3 regions of the Streptomyces sp. NPDC047971 genome follow, and region 3 is predicted to be linked to each of the others. Evidence: riboswitches for the same ligand, from Rfam matches in the RefSeq annotation. Region 3 holds a riboswitch; each other region holds the start of a gene.
What was found. A riboswitch is a leader RNA that binds a small molecule or an ion and turns the genes downstream of it on or off. The one in region 3 is predicted to bind thiamine pyrophosphate.

Region 1 (5,798 bases), on a different contig from region 3:
TTCCTGATGGCGCTCGACAGCTCCGTCATGAACGTCTCGATCGCGACGGTGGCCGACGACGTGGGGACCACGGTCACCGGGATCCAGGGCGCGATCACGGCGTACACGCTGGTGATGGCGATGTTCATGATCCCCGGGGGCAAGGTCGGGGCGCTGATCGGCCGTCGGCGCGCGTTCATGATCGGCTGTGTCGTCTACGGCTGCGGGTCCCTGACCACGGCGCTGGCGCCGAACCTTCCGCTGCTGCTGTTCGGCTGGTCGTTCCTGGAGGGGATCGGTGCGGCGCTCATCATGCCGGCGATCGTGGCTCTGGTGGCCGGGAACTTCGCCACGGAGCGGCGCGCGGGGGCGTACGGCATCGTGGCGGCCGCCGGGGCGGTGGCCATCGCCCTGGGGCCGCTGATCGGCGGTGTCGCCACGACGTACTTCTCCTGGCGGTGGGTCTTCGCCGGTGAGGTCCTGGTGGTGCTCGTCATCCTGGTGTTCGCCCGGCGCATCGCCGACGCGGTGGGGGAGGAGCGGCCGCGGATCGACCTCCTCGGGGTCGTGCTGTCCGCGCTCGGGCTCGGGATCTTCGTCTACGGTGTGCTGCGCTCGGACGAATGGGGCTGGTTCCGGCCGAAGCCGGACGCGCCGTCGTGGCTGGGTGTCTCGATGGTCGTGTGGACGATGCTGGTGGGCCTGCTGCTGGTGTGGCTCTTCCTGCGGTGGGAGGCGCGGCTCGCGGTCCGCGGCCGGGAGCCGCTGGTCGACCCGGAGATGCTGCGGAACAAGCAGCTCACCGGTGGTCTGACGATGTTCTTCTTCCAGTACCTGGTCCAGATGGGCGTGTTCTTCGTCGTCCCGCTCTATCTGTCGATCGCCCTGGGCCTGTCCGCGCTGGCGACGGGGGCGCGCATCCTGCCGCTCTCGTTGACGCTGCTGGCGGCGGCCGTCCTGATCCCGCGCTTCCTCCCGGACGTCTCGCCGCGGCGGGTGGTGCGGCTGGGGGTGCTGGCGCTGCTGGCGGGGGCGCTCGCCATGATGGCCGCGCTCGACGCCGACGCGGGCGCGGAGATCGTGACCGTTCCCCTGCTGCTGATCGGGCTGGGGATGGGGGCGCTGGCCTCGCAGCTCGGTTCGGTGACCGTGTCGGCCGTTCCGGACAGCCGGAGTGCGGAGGTCGGCGGCGTGCAGAACGCGGTGACCAATCTCGGCGCGTCGATCGGTACGGCACTTGCCGGGTCGCTTCTCATCGGGGCGCTCACCGCCTCGTTCCTGACCAGCGTCGAGCAGAACGCGGCGATCCCGGCCGAGGTCAAGAACAAGGCCGCCGTCGAGCTGCAGAGCGGTGTGCCGTTCCTGTCGGACGAGCAGCTGATGACGGCTCTCGACGAGGCGGGCACCACGCCGGAGGTGACTCAGGCCGCGATGGAGGCGAACGCCGCCGCCCGTCTGGACGGCCTGCGGGCCGCCCTCGCGATCCTCGCGCTGTCCTCCGTCCTCGCGCTGTTCTTCACCCCGCGGATCCCTTCCAGGCAGCCCGGCGCCGCGCGGACCTGAGGGGGCGGGCGCGGGGCGGCCGGAATCCGTTCGGACGTGCTGGAGGGCGGTGGCGGGCGGTCCGCGTGAGTCTGGGGGTGAGGCCCGGGGCGCCGGAAGGCGAGCCCGTGACGGCCCCACCGTCCGGAAGGAGCGTGATCGGCGTGGCCCGGAACCGCCGTCTGATCCTGAGCTCGCCGTCGGAGGTCTGGCGGCTGCTGTCCCAAGGTCACCGTTACGGGGAGTGGGTCACGGGAACCCAGCAGGTCCTGGCGGCCGACCCGCACTGGCCGGACGTGGGTGCGCGGCTGAAGGTCCGGGTCGGCGGAGGCCCCCTCACCCTCGACGACACGGTCGTCGTCCGTATCTGCGAGCCGCAGCGCCGGCTGGAGCTGGAGGCGCGGGCGGAGCCCTTCGGCGCGGCCCGGATCGCGATGACCTTGCTCCCGTGGGGCGAGCACACGCTCTTCACGCTCGACTGGCATCCGCTGCGGGGCCCGGGGACCCGGATGCACGGGCTGCCGGTGGACTACCTCGTCGCCGTCCGCAACGGCATGATGCTGACGAAGCTGGCACGGATCGCGGTGCGGGAGCACGCCGCGAACACGCTCCGGTCCGTCTGAGGGCCGAGCGGGACTACGGGCACCCCTCCGGTACCCCGGGGCCGCCGGGACGGCCCGGCCCACACCCGCGCGCGTCTGTGACACCGGCAGCACCATGCCCGAGCCCGGTGAACTCACCGGCTTCGACGAGCGCGCGGTCCCGTCGGCGGCGCTGTCACTCCACCGGTCCGGTCCGGCGCGACACGTGTCCGGTCGACTGGACAGGCTGGGATTCCGTTCGCGGGACGGGCGTCACGACGCGGTCCCGCCTCACCGATGGGAGCACCCATGCGCGGTCCTTTCACGCGCGCCGCCACGAAGGCCGGTTTCATACTGGCCACGCTGGGCCTGGCCACCACCGCAGCCACGACCACCGCGGCGGCCCAGCCCGCACAGGAGATCGACCGAGAGACCGTCGTGCTGCCCCTGAGTGGCACGTTCGGCGCGCTCTTCTCGGAGCCGATCGACATCACCGGCAGCGTCCGGGTCCGGGTCGTGACCGATCCCGAGCCGGGAGGTGGCGGCACTGCCCGCGTGACCAGCACCCTGCTGAACACCACCGGCATCGGCGAGGTCAGCGGCGACAGCTACCGCTTCGTCGGCAGCGACACCAACGAAGTCACCTACCCGCCGGGCCCGGTCACCCCGCTGACCTTCCGCCCCACTTTCTTCAAGGTCTTCCCGCCGGGTCCCGTCGTCCCGCCGAACCCGATCCTCCCGCCGCACCCCGTCCAGCCCGTCATCGTCGACGTGTCGCTCGCACCCGACGGCGCCATCGAGGGCATCAGCGCCCGGGTCGACCCGGGTCTGTTCGACAACCCCTGAGACCAGCGAGCCGAAGCACACGCGGCGACGGCCCGGCATCCCGATCACAGCGGGAGCCGGGCCGTCGGCGTGCGGGGCCAGGTGCGCGGGCGGCCCGGATGCCTCCCTGGGGAGTCGGGTGAGGGCGGTGCGCCTGGACGAGGGAGAGCCTCCGCCGGTTCGGCGCGCTGGCGATGGCACACGCCCTGATCTGGGGTTTCGCTCGCCGAGCAAGAGTGGGGAGGGAAGTCCTGGGCCGTCCGAGGGCCACGTGCGACGCCCGGGGACGGCCATGACGACCGCCGCCCATGGCTTCCGCCCCAGGCCACAGGGTTCCGTCTGCGACACTGGTACCACCATGCCCAAGCCCGGAGAACTCACTTTCGTCGCCCCCCGCGGAGCCAAGAAGCCGCCGCGGCACCTCGCCGACCTCACGCCCGCCGAGCGCAAGGAGGCCGTCGCCGCGATCGGCGAGAAGCCGTTCCGCGCGAAGCAGCTGTCCACGCACTACTTCGCGCGGTACGCCCACGACCCCGCCGAGTGGACCGACATTCCCGCGTCCTCGCGGGAGAAGCTGCAGGGCGAGCTGCTGCCCGACCTGATGTCCGTGGTCCGGCACATCTCGTGCGACGACGACACCACCCGCAAGACCCTGTGGAAGCTGCACGACGGCACGCTCGTCGAGTCCGTGCTGATGCGGTACCCGGACCGGGTCACCATGTGCATCTCCTCGCAGGCCGGCTGCGGGATGAACTGTCCGTTCTGCGCCACCGGCCAGGCCGGTCTGGACCGGAACCTGTCGACCGCCGAGATCGTGCACCAGATCGTCGACGGGATGCGCGCCCTGCGTGACGGCGAGGTGCCCGGCGGGCCCGCGCGGCTCAGCAACATCGTCTTCATGGGCATGGGCGAGCCGCTCGCCAACTACAAGCGCGTCGTCGGCGCCATCCGGCGGCTCACCGACCCCGAGCCGGACGGTCTCGGCCTGTCGCAGCGCGGGATCACGGTCTCCACCGTCGGTCTCGTGCCCGCCATGCTGCGCTTCGCCGACGAGGGCTTCAAGTGCCGGCTCGCCGTCTCCCTGCACGCCCCCGACGACGAGCTGCGCGACACCCTCGTGCCCGTCAACACGCGCTGGAAGGTCCGTGAGGTCCTCGACGCGGCGTGGGAGTACGCGGAGAAGTCCGGCCGCCGGATCTCCATCGAGTACGCCCTGATCCGCGACATCAACGACCAGGCGTGGCGAGGCGACCTCCTCGGGCGGCTGCTCAAGGGCAAGAGGGTCCATGTGAACCTCATTCCGCTGAACCCGACGCCCGGGTCGAAGTGGACCGCGTCGCGTCCCGAGGACGAGAAGGCGTTCGTCGAGGCCATCGCCGCCCACGGCGTCCCGGTGACCGTCCGTGACACCCGCGGTCAGGAGATCGACGGCGCCTGTGGACAGCTGGCGGCGTCCGAACGCTGACCTTGTACTCTGTGCTCGAACACATCTGCATATTCCGACAGGGGAGCGCCACAGCGCTGAGAGTGCGGTCAGGACCGCAGACCCTCTGAACCTTGCCCAGGTCATTCTGGGTAGGAAGTTCGGTCGTAACTCGAGCTGTTGCGCCCTGCCCGCCTTCCGGTCGGCAGGGCCGCGTCTCTTCCTGGTCACACCCAGGAGGACATTTCAGTGATCACCAAGAAGATGGTCGCCGCGGGCGTAGCCGCCGCGCTGGGCGTCACGGCCCTCGCCGCCTGCAGTACCGAGGACATCAGGGGCGCGGCGGGCAAGAGCGGTGAGCCCGTGCCGAAGACCGTGACCCTCGTGAGCCACGACTCCTTCAATGCCTCCAAGGAGGTGCTGGCGGAGTTCACGAAGCAGACCGGCCTCACGGTCAAGGTCCTCAAGAGCGGTGACGCGGGCGAGGCGGTCAACAAGGAGATCCTGACCAAGGGCTCCCCGCAGGGCGACGTCTTCTTCGGCGTCGACAACACCCTGCTGTCCCGCGCGCTCGACAACGGGATCTTCGTCCCGTACGAGGCGAAGGGCCTGGACCGGATCCCCGCCGAGGTCCAGCTCGACAAGGAGCGCCGGGTCACCCCGATCGACTCCGGTGACATCTGCGTCAACTACGACAAGAAGTACTTCGCGGACAAGAAGCTGGCGCCGCCGCAGACCTTCGACGACCTCGCGAAGCCCGCGTACAAGGACCTGCTGGTCGTCGAGAACCCCGAGCGCTCCTCCCCGGGCCTCGGCTTCCTGCTCGGCACCGCCGCCCGGTACGGCGACGGCGGCTGGCAGGACTACTGGAAGAAGCTCAAGGCCAACGGCGTGAAGACCGTCGACAGCTGGGAGCTCGCCTACAACCAGGAGTTCTCCGGCTCGGCCGGCGGCAAGAAGGCCAAGGGCGACCGCCCGCTGGTCGTCTCGTACGCCTCCAGCCCGCCGGTCGAGGTCCTCTACTCCGAGCCGCAGCCCAAGGAGGCGCCCACCGGTGTCTCCACCGGCACCTGCTTCCGGCAGATCGAGTTCGCCGGGCTGCTGAACGGGGCGAAGAACCCCGAGGGCGGCAAGGCCCTGATCGACTTCCTGATCTCCAAGAAGTTCCAGGACGACATGCCGCTGCAGATGTTCGTCAACCCGGTGGCCGAGGACGCCACCCTGCCGGAGCTCTTCACGAAGCACGGCGTGGTGATCGACAAGCCGCTGACGATGGCGCCCGAGAAGATCGCCGAGAACCGTGACCAGTGGATCCAGCAGTGGTCGTCGCTCGTTCTGAAGTAGTTCCCGACCGCAGGGGAAGCGCGGCGCGGCTCGGCCTGATGGCCGTGCCCGTCGCCTTCTTCGCGCTCTTCTTCGCCTGGCCCGTCGTCTCCATCGTCGAGCGC
Region 2 (5,798 bases), on a different contig from region 3:
GAAGGACTAGCGAACCCCTCAGTACCGGTCGGATTCCGGGCCGGGCAGGAGCCAAACCCAGCCCGGCCCGGTCCCGACCCTGGCCTGGACCTTCTCAATTCGGGCGAAACAACCGATGAACCCGGAGTGGACCCGGATTCACCACCCCTGGTGCGTCACACAGGCGGACCCTCATTCCTATGATGGGCGCACGACACCGCGGACCACCCCGACCAGGCCGGTCCGCGATGTACAGGGCATCGCGACGGTGGTGGAGGGGTCGATGACTCAGGGGGCCGGGCAGGAACCCGTGGTGCGCACGGCGACATTGCGTGACTTCCGCGTACCGCCGTACGCCCGCGTGCCCGTGCAGGGCCACACCACCGAGCCTCCCACCGGCACCCCGGGCGGTGCCTTTGCCGAGCCGGGCACGTTCCCCGACCAGGGCGCGCTCCACGGAACCGGTGTCTCCCCCGAGCCCGTCGCCCTCCTCGAACCCGACGCCCCGGTCGCCCACCGGGTGCCCGTGGACCCGCGCGCCGTCCACGAACCCGTCGCGCCCGTCGGATCGCTCGCTCCCACGCTCCAGCTCCCCCTCGCCGGCGACATGTCCTCCATCGTCGCCGTCGCGACCGGCCACCCCGGGAACGCCTTCCCCGACGAGGCCCTGCCGGACGGCTACACCCCCACCGAGCGCGACCTCCCGGTCATCAACCGGGGCGACACCGTGCAGGTCCGCGTCGACCCGGAGCCGGCCCCCGGGGCCGCCCCGACCACCGACGGCCCCGGCCCGCTCTACGTCGTCGGCGACGTCCACGGCTATCTCGACGAGCTCGTCGCCGCCCTCCGCGCCCAGGGCCTCATCGACGAGAACGGCGCCTGGTCCGCCGGAAACGCCCGCCTGTGGTTCCTCGGCGACTTCACCGACCGCGGTCCCGACGGCATCGGGGTGATCGATCTCGTCATGCGGCTCTCCGCGGAGGCCGCGGCCGCCGGCGGCTACTGCAAGGCCCTGATGGGCAACCACGAACTGCTCCTGATCGGCGCGAAGCGCTTCGGCGACACCCCCGTCAATTCCGGGGCGGGCACCGCCACCTTCCAGGCGGCCTGGCTTCTCAACGGCGGCCAGAAGGTCGACATGGACCGCCTCCAGGACGTCCACCTCCAGTGGATGTCCCGGCTCGACGCCGTGGTGGAGGAGGACGGGCACCTGCTGATGCACTCCGACACCACCGCCTACCTCGAGTACGGCAGCACCATCGAGGACGTCAACGAGACCGTCCACGAGATCATCAACCGCAATGACGCCGACGAGGTCTGGGACCTCTTCCGGAAGTTCACCAAGCGCTTCGCCTTCCGCGACGAAGGGGGCCCGCAGGCGGTCCAGGAGCTGCTCGGCACCTACGGCGGCCGCCGGATCGTGCACGGTCACAGCCCCATCCCGTACCTCCTCGGGCAGGTCGGCACCGAGGACGGCGAGGACGGATCGGGTCCCGTCGTCGACGGTCCGCACGTGTACGCGGACGGTCTGGCGATCGCCATGGACGGCGGTGTGACCATGGCCGGAAAGCTGCTGGTCGTCCAACTCCCCCTGCATGGCTGACGCATAACCCTGCGCATCCGGGGAAGGCGATTTCGGGAAACCCCCTGTCACCCTGTGCCGAAACCGCAATACCATCGGATCATCCGTAGCAGGCTCTCCTCCGTTTCCGCCCAACTGCCCGTTCCCCACGGTCAACCAGGCCTTACGGAGCATCGGGGGATGCACATGAACGTGGCTCCGCACCTGCTGACCGAGGACCGCGCCGAGTACGAGCGCATCCTCGGCGACGCACTGCGTACCGCACACGACCGTCCGGATCTGGCCGAGATCGGGAAGCGGCTCACGCCGGAACAACTGCGCTCGATGGCCATGAGCGCGACGGCCCTGATCACCGCGGCCGCCGCGGTGGAGTACGACCACTTCGTCAAGATCCGCGCGGAAGGCCGCGCGACGAGCGGGACGAGTGTGATGGACGCCGTTCTCGTCGCGGACGGGGACGGTGCGAACGCGGGTCCCGGCGCGGGCATCGTCGCGGTCCTCACGGTCCTCGCACCGGTGCTCGCGGGCACGGCTGCGGTGATCTTCCTGCTGGTCGGGGCCGTGCTGAAGGTGCTGGCACCGACCCTCGTCTTCGCCGACACGCTCCTGACGGCGGCCTCGTTCTTCGGCGCCGTCGCCGCCGCCGGACTCCTCTGCGCGGCCGTCGGCCTCCTCATGACGGCCCTGCGCAACCGCTCCACCGAGGTTGCCGCGGGCTCCGGGGCCGGCGGTGAACCGGACGACGAGCTGTCCCGGGCGCGCGACGCCTGGCGCCGCGCCCTGCTGGAACGCGGCATCCTGCCGTTCCTGCGCGAGGCCCTGGCCGATCCCGTCGCCCACCCGGCACCACCCCTGCCGCCGCAGCCCACAGGGCGTACGGACCGCATACCGAAGATCGGCTACAGCGGACCGGACTTCTCGAGTCCGAGCGAGGGAGCCTCCGGCAGCCGTCCCCGGTACAGCAGCCCGGACTTCACCAGCCCGGAGTTCGGCCCCCCGGAGCACCGCACGGAGTGAGCCGGGGATCGACGCGGCGGGCACGCCCCGCACGACCCCCCGTGGCCGTGCGGTCCGTACCCGCCGTACGTATCCGCGCGCCGCTACTCCGCCAGCGGCAGGTACACGCGGTTGCCCGCGGCCGCGAACTCCTTGGACTTCTCCTCCATGCCGGCCGCGATCTCGTCCGACCCGAGGTCTCCGCCGTGCTCCCGGCGGATGTCCTGCGAGATCTTCATCGAGCAGAACTTCGGGCCGCACATCGAGCAGAAGTGCGCGGTCTTCGCCGGCTCCGCCGGCAGCGTCTCGTCGTGGAACTCACGCGCCGTGTCCGGGTCGAGGGCCAGGTTGAACTGGTCCTCCCAGCGGAACTCGAAGCGCGCGTCGGAGAGCGCGTCGTCCCACTCCTGCGCCCCCGGGTGCCCCTTGGCCAGGTCGGCCGCGTGCGCCGCGATCTTGTACGTGATGACACCGGTCTTCACGTCGTCGCGGTTGGGCAGGCCCAGGTGCTCCTTGGGCGTGACGTAGCAGAGCATCGCGGTGCCCCACCAGGCGATCATCGCGGCGCCGATGCCCGACGTGATGTGGTCGTAGGCGGGCGCGACGTCCGTGGTCAGCGGACCGAGCGTGTAGAACGGCGCCTCTTCGCAGATCTCCTGCTGGAGGTCGATGTTTTCCTTGATCTTGTGCATCGGGACGTGGCCCGGGCCCTCGATCATCGTCTGCACGTTGTGGCGCTTGGCGATCGTGTTGAGCTCGCCGAGCGTCTTCAGCTCCGCGAACTGCGCCGCGTCGTTGGCGTCCGCGATCGAACCGGGGCGCAGACCGTCACCCAGCGAGTACGTGACGTCGTACGTCGCGAGGATCTCGCAGAGCTCCTCGAAGTTCGTGTAGAGGAAGTTCTCCTTGTGGTGCGCCAGGCACCAGGCGGCCATGATCGAGCCACCGCGCGAGACGATGCCGGTCTTGCGACGGGCGGTCAGCGGCACGTACGGCAGCAGCACGCCGGCGTGGACGGTCATGTAGTCGACGCCCTGTTCGGCCTGCTCGATGACCGTGTCCTTGTAGATCTCCCAGGTCAGCTCCTCGGCCTTGCCGTCGACCTTCTCCAGGGCCTGGTAGAGCGGCACGGTGCCGATCGGCACGGGGGAGTTGCGCAGCACCCACTCGCGGGTGGTGTGGATGTTGCGGCCGGTGGAGAGGTCCATGACCGTGTCGGCGCCCCACTTGGTCGCCCACGTCATCTTCTCCACCTCCTCCTCGATGGAGGAGGTGACGGCGGAGTTGCCGATGTTGGCGTTGACCTTCACCAGGAACCGCTTGCCGATGATCATCGGCTCGATCTCCGGGTGGTTGACGTTGGCCGGGAGCACCGCGCGACCTGCGGCGATCTCCTCCCGGACGACCTCGGGGGAGACGTTCTCGCGGATCGCGACGTACTCCATCTCCGGGGTGATCTCACCCCGGCGGGCGTACGCGAGCTGGGTCACGGCCGCCCCGTCGCGGCCCCGGCGGGGCTGGCGGGGACGGCCGGGGAAGACCGCGTCGAGGTTCTTCAGGCCCCCGCGCGGCGAGGTGTGCTTGATGCCGTCGTCCTCGGGACGGACGGGACGGCCCGCGTACTCCTCGGTGTCGCCGCGGCTGATGATCCAGTTCTCGCGCAGCGGCGGAAGACCCCGCCGTACGTCGGTGTCGATGGTGGGGTCGGTGTACGGGCCGGACGTGTCGTACAGCGTCACGTCCTTGCCGTTGGTGAGGTGCACCTGACGGACGGGCACTCGGAGGTCGGGGCGCGAGCCCTCGACGTACCCCTTGTGCCAGCCCGGCTTGCGCTCGTCCTGGCTGGTGGCAGGCGTGCGTGCATCCTGAATGGTCATGAGACCGATCTCCCTACGCCGGCATTACCCGGTAACAGGTTCGGCGGTCGGCGCAGCCTCCTCCCGTACGTACGTCCAGTACGCGCGTACGGTGATCAGCGCCCTCTCAGCCCGGTGCTCCGAGCTCCCGCGTGTGCAAAGGTGCCACCACGCTAGCGTCAACCCGGGCGTGCTGAACAGTGGGCCCCCGCCGTTCTTGCGATGATCTGTCGGTGACTTCCTCCGAGCAGACCCCCGAACCCGACGGACCCGATGGCCGCGGGAACGCCGACCACGGGCACGGCCACACCCACAGTCACGGCCCGGCCGCGCCGGTCTCGCGGCATCTGCGCAGAGTCATCGCGGCGGTTCTGATCCCGTTCGCCACGGCCGTGGTGGTCGGGCTGGTCGTGCTGTGGCCGGGTGGCGCGCCGGAGCACGAGCGCACCGGGGTCGGCTTCGACCGGCAGACCTACGCGGGCAAGGTCACCTCGGTCGAGGAGATCGACTGCAAGGACGTGAACGCCGCGCAGGTCCCGCCCACCGCGGACCCCTCGACGCCGCAGGGCCGCGAGGCCGCCAACGCCCAGCAGGGGCAGTGCGAGAAAGCGACGATCGAGGTCACCGACGGCCCCGACAAGGGCCGTACGTTCGTCGAGATCGTGCAGCCGGACGCACCGCGTCAACTGGACGAGGGGCAGGGCGTGGTGGTGGCGTACGCCCCCGACGCCCCGCGCGACCTCCAGTACTCGGTGACGGATGTGAACCGCAAGGTTCCGCTCACGGTCCTGGCGCTGATCTTCGCCGTGGCGGTCGTCCTCGTCGGCCGGATGCGCGGAGTGATGGCCCTGATCTCGCTCGCCATCAGCTTCCTGATCCTGACCTTCTTCATCCTCCCGGCGATCCTTCAGGGATCGAATCCGCTGGTGGTGGCGGTGGTCGGATCGAGCGCGATCATGCTCATCGCGCTCTACATGTGTCATGGACTGTCGGCGCGCACCTCGGTCGCCGTGCTCGGGACGCTGATCTCGCTGCTGCTGATCGGGCTGCTCGGCTCGTACTTCATCAGCTGGGCGTCGCTCAGCGGCAACACGGACGACAACACCGGACTGATCCACGGTCTGTATCCGGACATCGACATGTCCGGTCTGCTGCTCGCGGGCATCATCATCGGCTCGCTCGGCGTCCTCGACGATGTGACGGTGACCCAGACCTCGGCGGTGTGGGAGCTCCACCAGGCCGATCCGCGCATGGGGCCCCGGGCCTTGTACCGGGCCGGGATCCGGATCGGCCGCGACCACATCGCGTCCGTGGTGAACACGCTGGTCCTCGCCTATGCCGGTGCGGCGCTGCCCCTGTTGCTGCTCTTCAGCATCGCGCAGAGC
Region 3 (5,798 bases):
GCAGGCGCGCCTTGTACTGCAGGAGCACCTCACCCAGCAGCCACAACGCGACAACGCCGAACGCGATGTAGAGGACCGTCCACCCCATGCCCGCCCCTCTCCTACGGCCACCGCCGCGGGTCTGGGGCGGGTACGCCGGTCACGACTGCACGTGCAGTCCGAGATTCTCGTAGATCTCCAGCGTCGCGGTGGAATTGTTCAGCGTGATGAAGTGCAGTCCGGGGACACCCTCGGAGAGCAGACGCGCGCAGAACTCCGTCGCGAACTCGATGCCAATGGAGCGTACAGCGGCCGCGTCGTCCTTGACGGCGAGGATGCGTTCTTTCACATCGGCCGGGAAGTGCGCGTTGCTCAGCTGGGGCAGCCGGTCGAGGGTCTTGACGTTCACAACGGGCATGACTTCGGGGATGATCGGGGTCTCGCAGCCGGCCTTCGCCACGCTGTCGCGCATCCGGAGGTAGTTGTCCGGATCGAAGAACATCTGCGTGATCGCGTAGTCGGCGCCGGCACGGCACTTGTCCACGAAGTGACGGATGTCCGTGTCCCAGTCGTCCGAGCGGGGGTGCATCTCGGGGAAGGCGGCGACGCCCACGCAGAAGTCGCCGGACTCCTTGATCAGCCGGACGAGGTCGGCGGCGTAGCGCACACCCTCGGGGTGCTCGATCCACTCCCCCAGCGGATCGCCCGGCGGGTCGCCGCGGAGCGCCAGCATGTTCCGGATGCCCGCGTCCGCGTACTGACCCAGGACGTTGCGGAGCTCGGCGACGGAGTGGTCGACCGCGGTGAGGTGGGCCACCGGGGTGAGGGTGGTGTCACCGGCGATCTTCTGGGTGGCCTTGACCGTCCCGCCGCGGGTCGAGCCGCCGGCGCCGTAGGTCACCGACACGAAGCTCGGGCCGACCGCCTCGACTCTGCGCAGGGCGTTCCAGAGGCTCCGCTCGCCCTTCTCGGTCCGGGGCGCGTAGAACTCGAAGGAGTACGAGGGCTTGCCGTCGGCGAGGATCTCGCGGACCGTGCGGGCACGGTCCGTGCGGGTGGAAGCGGTACCAAGGGCCATACCGGCAGGTTAGACGGGGTCACACGGCCGACGAAGCCGCGTCCGAGGAATGGACACGTTTTTGGACAACGTCCAAGGGGCGGGTCCGGCCTTCGGACATTGCGCCGAAAGGGGCGCCGTCGGCCGGCTGCGGCGGGGAGATCACGCCGAGCGCTCGCGGACCCGCTTCGCCAGCCGGGCCGTCGCCGCGGCCGGGTCGTCGGCCTCGGTGATCGCCCGGACGACCACGATCCGGCGGGCTCCCGCGTCCAGGACCTCGTCCAGATTGGTCTCGTCGATCCCGCCGATCGCGAACCAGGGCCGGTCCTGCTCCAGCGCCGCCGCGTAGCGCACCAGGCCGAGGCCGGGCGCGTACCGCCCGGGCTTGGTCGGGGTGGGCCAGCAGGGGCCGGTGCAGAAGTAGTCCACGCCGGGTTCGGCGGCGGCCGCGTCCACCTCGGACTCGCCGTGGCAGGAACGGCCGATCAGCAGCTCCTCGCCGAGGATGGCGCGGGCGGCGGGCACCGGCAGGTCGCCCTGGCCCAGGTGCAGGACGTCGGAGCCGATGGCGTGGGCGACGTCGGCACGGTCGTTCACCGCGAGCAGCTTGCCGTGGCGACGGCAGGCGTCGGCGAGGACGGCGAGGTGCGTCAGCTCCTCGCCCGCCTCCATGCCCTTGTCGCGGAGCTGGAGGATGTCCACGCCGGAGGAGAGCACGGCGTCGAGGAAGGCGGGCAGGTCTCCCTGCCGCCTGCGGGCGTCCGTGCACAGGTAGAGCCGGGCGTCGGCGAGCTGCTCGCGAGGCGTGGACATGGGTGCTTCCCCCCGTTGGTTGCGGTGGTTCCGCGGGGCCGGGGCGTGCCCGGCCCCGCGGAACCTCTGTGGTGTCTTCGGTGCGTCAGACGGCGAGCGCCTGGGCGCGGCGCTTCACCTCCGTGCCGCGATTCTCGCTGAGGGCCTGCGCGGGGGTGCCCGGCAGGCTCGGGTCGGGAGTGAAGAGCCACTCCAGCATCTCTTCGTCGGTGAAGCCGTCGTCCTTCAGGAGGGTGAGGGTCCCGGAGAGTCCCTTGACCACCTTGTCGCCGTCGATGAAGGCGGCGGGCACCTGAAGAGCCTTGTTCTCACCGCGGCGGACGGCGATGAGCTGGCCCTCCTTGACCAGCTGCCGCACGCGCGTCACCTCGACATCGAGCATGTCCGCGATGTCGGGGAGGTAGAGCCAGGCGGGGACGAGAGCATCGGTCTTTGCGTCAATCTCGGTCACGTGGACAAGCCTGCCATCCCGGACCGACAGCCGGTAGTCGAGCCCTACAGGACTGCCGCCTTCAGGGGGACGGACGGGTCCGCGGCACGCTCGGGGTCGATCCGGGTGCCCGACTCGATCAGCTTGCGGCCCTGGGCCAGGTCGCGGGGGCGCCCCACGGCGAGCAGGGCGACCAGGGCGCCGTCCCGCAGCCAGAGCACGGACCAGGAGGGTCCGGCCGGGTCGCCGCGCCGGAGCAGTTCGGTGTCTCCCTCGTGGTGCCCCGCGTACTGCACGAACCGGCCGAACTGCTCGGACCAGAAGTACGGGACCGGGTCGTACGGCCCGGGGGCCTCGCCGATGATGTCGGCCGCGACCGTGCGCGGCCCCTGGAGGGCGTTGTCCCAGTGGTGGACCAGGAGGCGGCGGCCGTAGCGGGCGGAGGGGAAGGAGGCGCAGTCGCCGACGGCGTACACGTCGGGCAGGGAGGTGCGCAGCCGTTCGTCGGCGGTGACGGAGCCGTCCGCGTCGCGGGCGATGCCGGACTCGGCGAGCCAGCCGGTGGCCGGGCGGGCGCCGATGCCGACGACGACCGCCTCGGCGGGCAGCCGGCGGCCGTCGGTCAGGACGACCGTGCCGGGCTCGACGGTGGCCACGCGCGCGTGGGTGAGGAGTTCGGTTCCGCTCTCCTCGTACCACCGCGCCATCGGGGCGGTGACCTCGGCGGGCAGCACGCCCGCGAGCGGGCGGTCGGCGGCCTCGACGACGATGACGGCGCACCCCGCCTCGCGCGCGGCGGTGGCGAACTCGGCGCCGATCCAGCCGGCGCCGACCACCACGATGTCGTGACGCCGTTCCAGGACGGGCCCCAGGCGGGCGGCGTCGTCGAGGGTGCGCAGCAGGTGGACTCCGGGGACGCCCTCGGTGCCGGGCAGGGTGACGGGCTCGGCGCCGGTGGCGAGGACCAGGACGTCGTACGGGACGGGTCCTGCCTCGGTGTCGACCTCGTGGTCCTCGGCGCGCAGCCCGGTGACGTCGAGACCGAGGCGCAGGTCGATGGCGAGGGCCTCGAAGTCGACGTCGAAGGCGGAGTCCTCGGCCTTGCCGAGGAGGACGGCCTTGGAGAGGGGCGGCCGGTCGTAGGGCTGGTGCGGCTCGGCCCCGATGAGGACGACACGGCCGGTGAAGCCCTGTTCGCGCAGGGCGACCGCGGTCTGTACCCCCGCCATGCCGGCGCCCACGATCACGACTCGCTGCTGTGCCTGCTTCTGCTCGCTCACCCGATCACCTTACGCATCTGACGCACCGTCAGGAAGGCAGCTGTTCGACCACACTGGTTCCGGAGCCCTCCTGCGACTCCCATGCCCAGCTCTCCTCCAGCCGAACGCGCCCGTCCGGCAGCTCCACCACGGTCGAGACGCAATGCCCGGAAGAGGTGGATCCGTCCCGCTTCAGCTGGACGTAGCGGAAGTCGAGCCGGTCCCCCGCGCGCGTGCCGACGAGGTTCCCCCGGACCACGTCCCCGCCCGCGTACTCGGCCCAGATCCGGCCGTCCTCCTCGTGGTACGTGAACCGGGTGCTCGTACCCACCTGGCCGGGGGCCTGGTCGGCGACGGGGGCGAGGACGAGTCCGTCCAGGGATTTCGCCACGGCGGAGGCTCCCTTACTGGGCGTCGGGGGCGGGGGTTAGTCTGACCGTCAACGTAGAGCACTCGCGGGAGCCCGGACGCACCGGGCTGAGAGGGAGGCTGGCCGGCCTCCGACCGTACGAACCTGATCCGGGTCATGCCGGCGAAGGGAGGGGCTGGACGCCCATGTCGCGTACATGCAGTACCTCGGACGTTCTCGTCATCGGGGGCGGAATCATCGGCCTGGTCACGGCCTGGCGGGCCGCGCAGCGCGGGCTGCGCACCGCCGTCGTCGATCCCGAGCCGGGTGGCGGGGCCGCCCGCGTGGCGGCCGGGATGCTGGCCGCCGTCACCGAGCTCCACTACGGCGAGGAGACCCTGCTCGCCCTCAACCTCGCCTCCGCGCGCCGCTATCCCGACTTCGTCGCCGAACTCCGGGACGCCACCGGAGACGACGTGGGCTACCGCGCCTGCGGCACGCTCGCCGTCGCGCTCGACGCCGACGACCGGGCGCACCTGCGCGAGCTGCACGCCCTGCAGACCCGCTGCGGCCTGGAGTCGGAGTGGCTCAGCGGCCGTGACTGCCGCCGCCTGGAGCCGATGCTGGCCCCGGGCGTACGCGGCGGCCTGCGGGTGGACGGCGACCACCAGGTCGATCCGCGCCGGCTCGCCTCCGCGCTGGTCACCGCCTGCGAGCGGGCCGGGGTCGTCTTCCACCGGTCCCTCGCGGAGCGGCTGACGGTCGCGCGGGACCGGGCCGCGGGCGCGCTGCTCGCCGGGGGCGAGGCACTCGAAGCGGACCAGGTCGTGCTGGCCGCCGGCAGCCTCAGCGGCCGGCTCGCCGGTGTGCCCGACGAGGTGCTGCCGCCCGTGCGCCCCGTCAAGGGGCAGGTGCTGCGGCTGAGCGTGCCGCGGGCGTACGCACCGTTCCTGTCACGGACCGTCCGGGCCGTCGTGCGCGGCAGCCACGTCTATCTGGTGCCGCGCGAGAACGGCGAGCTGGTGGTCGGCGCGACCAGCGAGGAACTGGGCTGGGACACCACCGTCACGGCGGGCGGGGTCTACGAGCTGCTGCGCGACGCCCACGAGCTGGTGCCGGGCATCACCGAGCTGCCGCTCACCGAGACCCGCGCGGGGCTGCGGCCCGGTTCCCCGGACAACGCGCCGCTGCTCGGCCCGACCGCCCTGCCCGGCCTGCGGCTGGCGACGGGGCACTACCGCAACGGGGTCCTGCTCACCCCCGTCACCGGCGACGTGATGGCCGACCTCCTCACCACCGGCGTGCTTCCGGACGAGGCCCGCCCCTTCACTCCCCGCCGCTTCGCCCCCGTACGTCAGGAGCAGCCCGTATGAACGTCCCGACGAACGTCTCCGTCAACGGCGAGGCACGTGTCCTCGCCGCGCCCACGACCCTCGACGCGCTGGTCGCGACGCTGACGCCGGCCCCGTCCGGCGTGGCCGCGGCCGTCAACGAGACGGTCGTGCCGCGCAGCCAGTGGTCCGCGACCCTCCTCGGCGAGGGCGACCGGGTCGAGGTCCTCACCGCCGTGCAGGGGGGCTGAGCACGATGTCCGACGACACCTTCCTCCTCGGCGGTACGGAGTTCTCCTCGCGTCTGATCATGGGCACGGGCGGCGCCCCGAGCCTGGACGTCCTCGAACGCTCCCTGATCGCCAGCGGCACCGAACTCACCACCGTCGCCATGCGGCGCCTCGACCCGACCGTCCAGGGCTCGGTCCTGTCCGTCCTCGACCGGCTCTCCATCCGTGTCCTGCCGAACACCGCGGGCTGCTTCACGGCGGGCGAGGCCGTCCTGACGGCGCGGCTCGCCCGTGAGGCGCTGGGCACCGACTGGATCAAGCTGGAGGTCGTCGCCGACGAGCGGACCCTG

Region 1: linked by a shared signal. The riboswitch ahead of AB0D99_RS28225 (thiamine ABC transporter substrate-binding protein) and the one ahead of thiO (glycine oxidase ThiO) in region 3 are both predicted to bind thiamine pyrophosphate.
Region 2: linked by a shared signal. The riboswitch ahead of thiC (phosphomethylpyrimidine synthase ThiC) and the one ahead of thiO (glycine oxidase ThiO) in region 3 are both predicted to bind thiamine pyrophosphate.

Annotation. Positions count from the first base shown of each region.
Region 1 is NZ_JBEZNW010000037.1:47,912-53,709, forward strand. It holds gene AB0D99_RS28205 (MFS transporter) at 1-1,542, shown strand, start outside; gene AB0D99_RS28210 (SRPBCC family protein) at 1,686-2,144, shown strand; gene AB0D99_RS28215 (hypothetical protein) at 2,412-2,948, shown strand; gene rlmN (23S rRNA (adenine(2503)-C(2))-methyltransferase RlmN) at 3,286-4,392, shown strand; TPP riboswitch at 4,422-4,527, shown strand; gene AB0D99_RS28225 (thiamine ABC transporter substrate-binding protein) at 4,615-5,694, shown strand; gene AB0D99_RS28230 (iron ABC transporter permease) at 5,733-5,798, shown strand, end outside.
Region 2 is NZ_JBEZNW010000044.1:28,606-34,403, reverse strand. It holds gene AB0D99_RS30245 (LacI family DNA-binding transcriptional regulator) at 1-10, shown strand, start outside; gene AB0D99_RS30240 (metallophosphoesterase) at 248-1,582, shown strand; gene AB0D99_RS30235 (hypothetical protein) at 1,742-2,578, shown strand; gene thiC (phosphomethylpyrimidine synthase ThiC) at 2,662-4,434, opposite strand; TPP riboswitch at 4,428-4,575, opposite strand; gene AB0D99_RS30225 (YibE/F family protein) at 4,614-5,798, shown strand, end outside.
Region 3 is NZ_JBEZNW010000020.1:72,491-78,288, forward strand. It holds gene AB0D99_RS20190 (hypothetical protein) at 1-88, opposite strand, end outside; gene metF (methylenetetrahydrofolate reductase [NAD(P)H]) at 140-1,057, opposite strand; gene thiE (thiamine phosphate synthase) at 1,199-1,849, opposite strand; gene AB0D99_RS20205 (Rv2175c family DNA-binding protein) at 1,935-2,300, opposite strand; gene AB0D99_RS20210 (FAD-dependent oxidoreductase) at 2,345-3,559, opposite strand; gene AB0D99_RS20215 (hypothetical protein) at 3,588-3,929, opposite strand; TPP riboswitch at 3,984-4,096, shown strand; gene thiO (glycine oxidase ThiO) at 4,094-5,260, shown strand; gene thiS (sulfur carrier protein ThiS) at 5,257-5,469, shown strand; gene AB0D99_RS20230 (thiazole synthase) at 5,475-5,798, shown strand, end outside.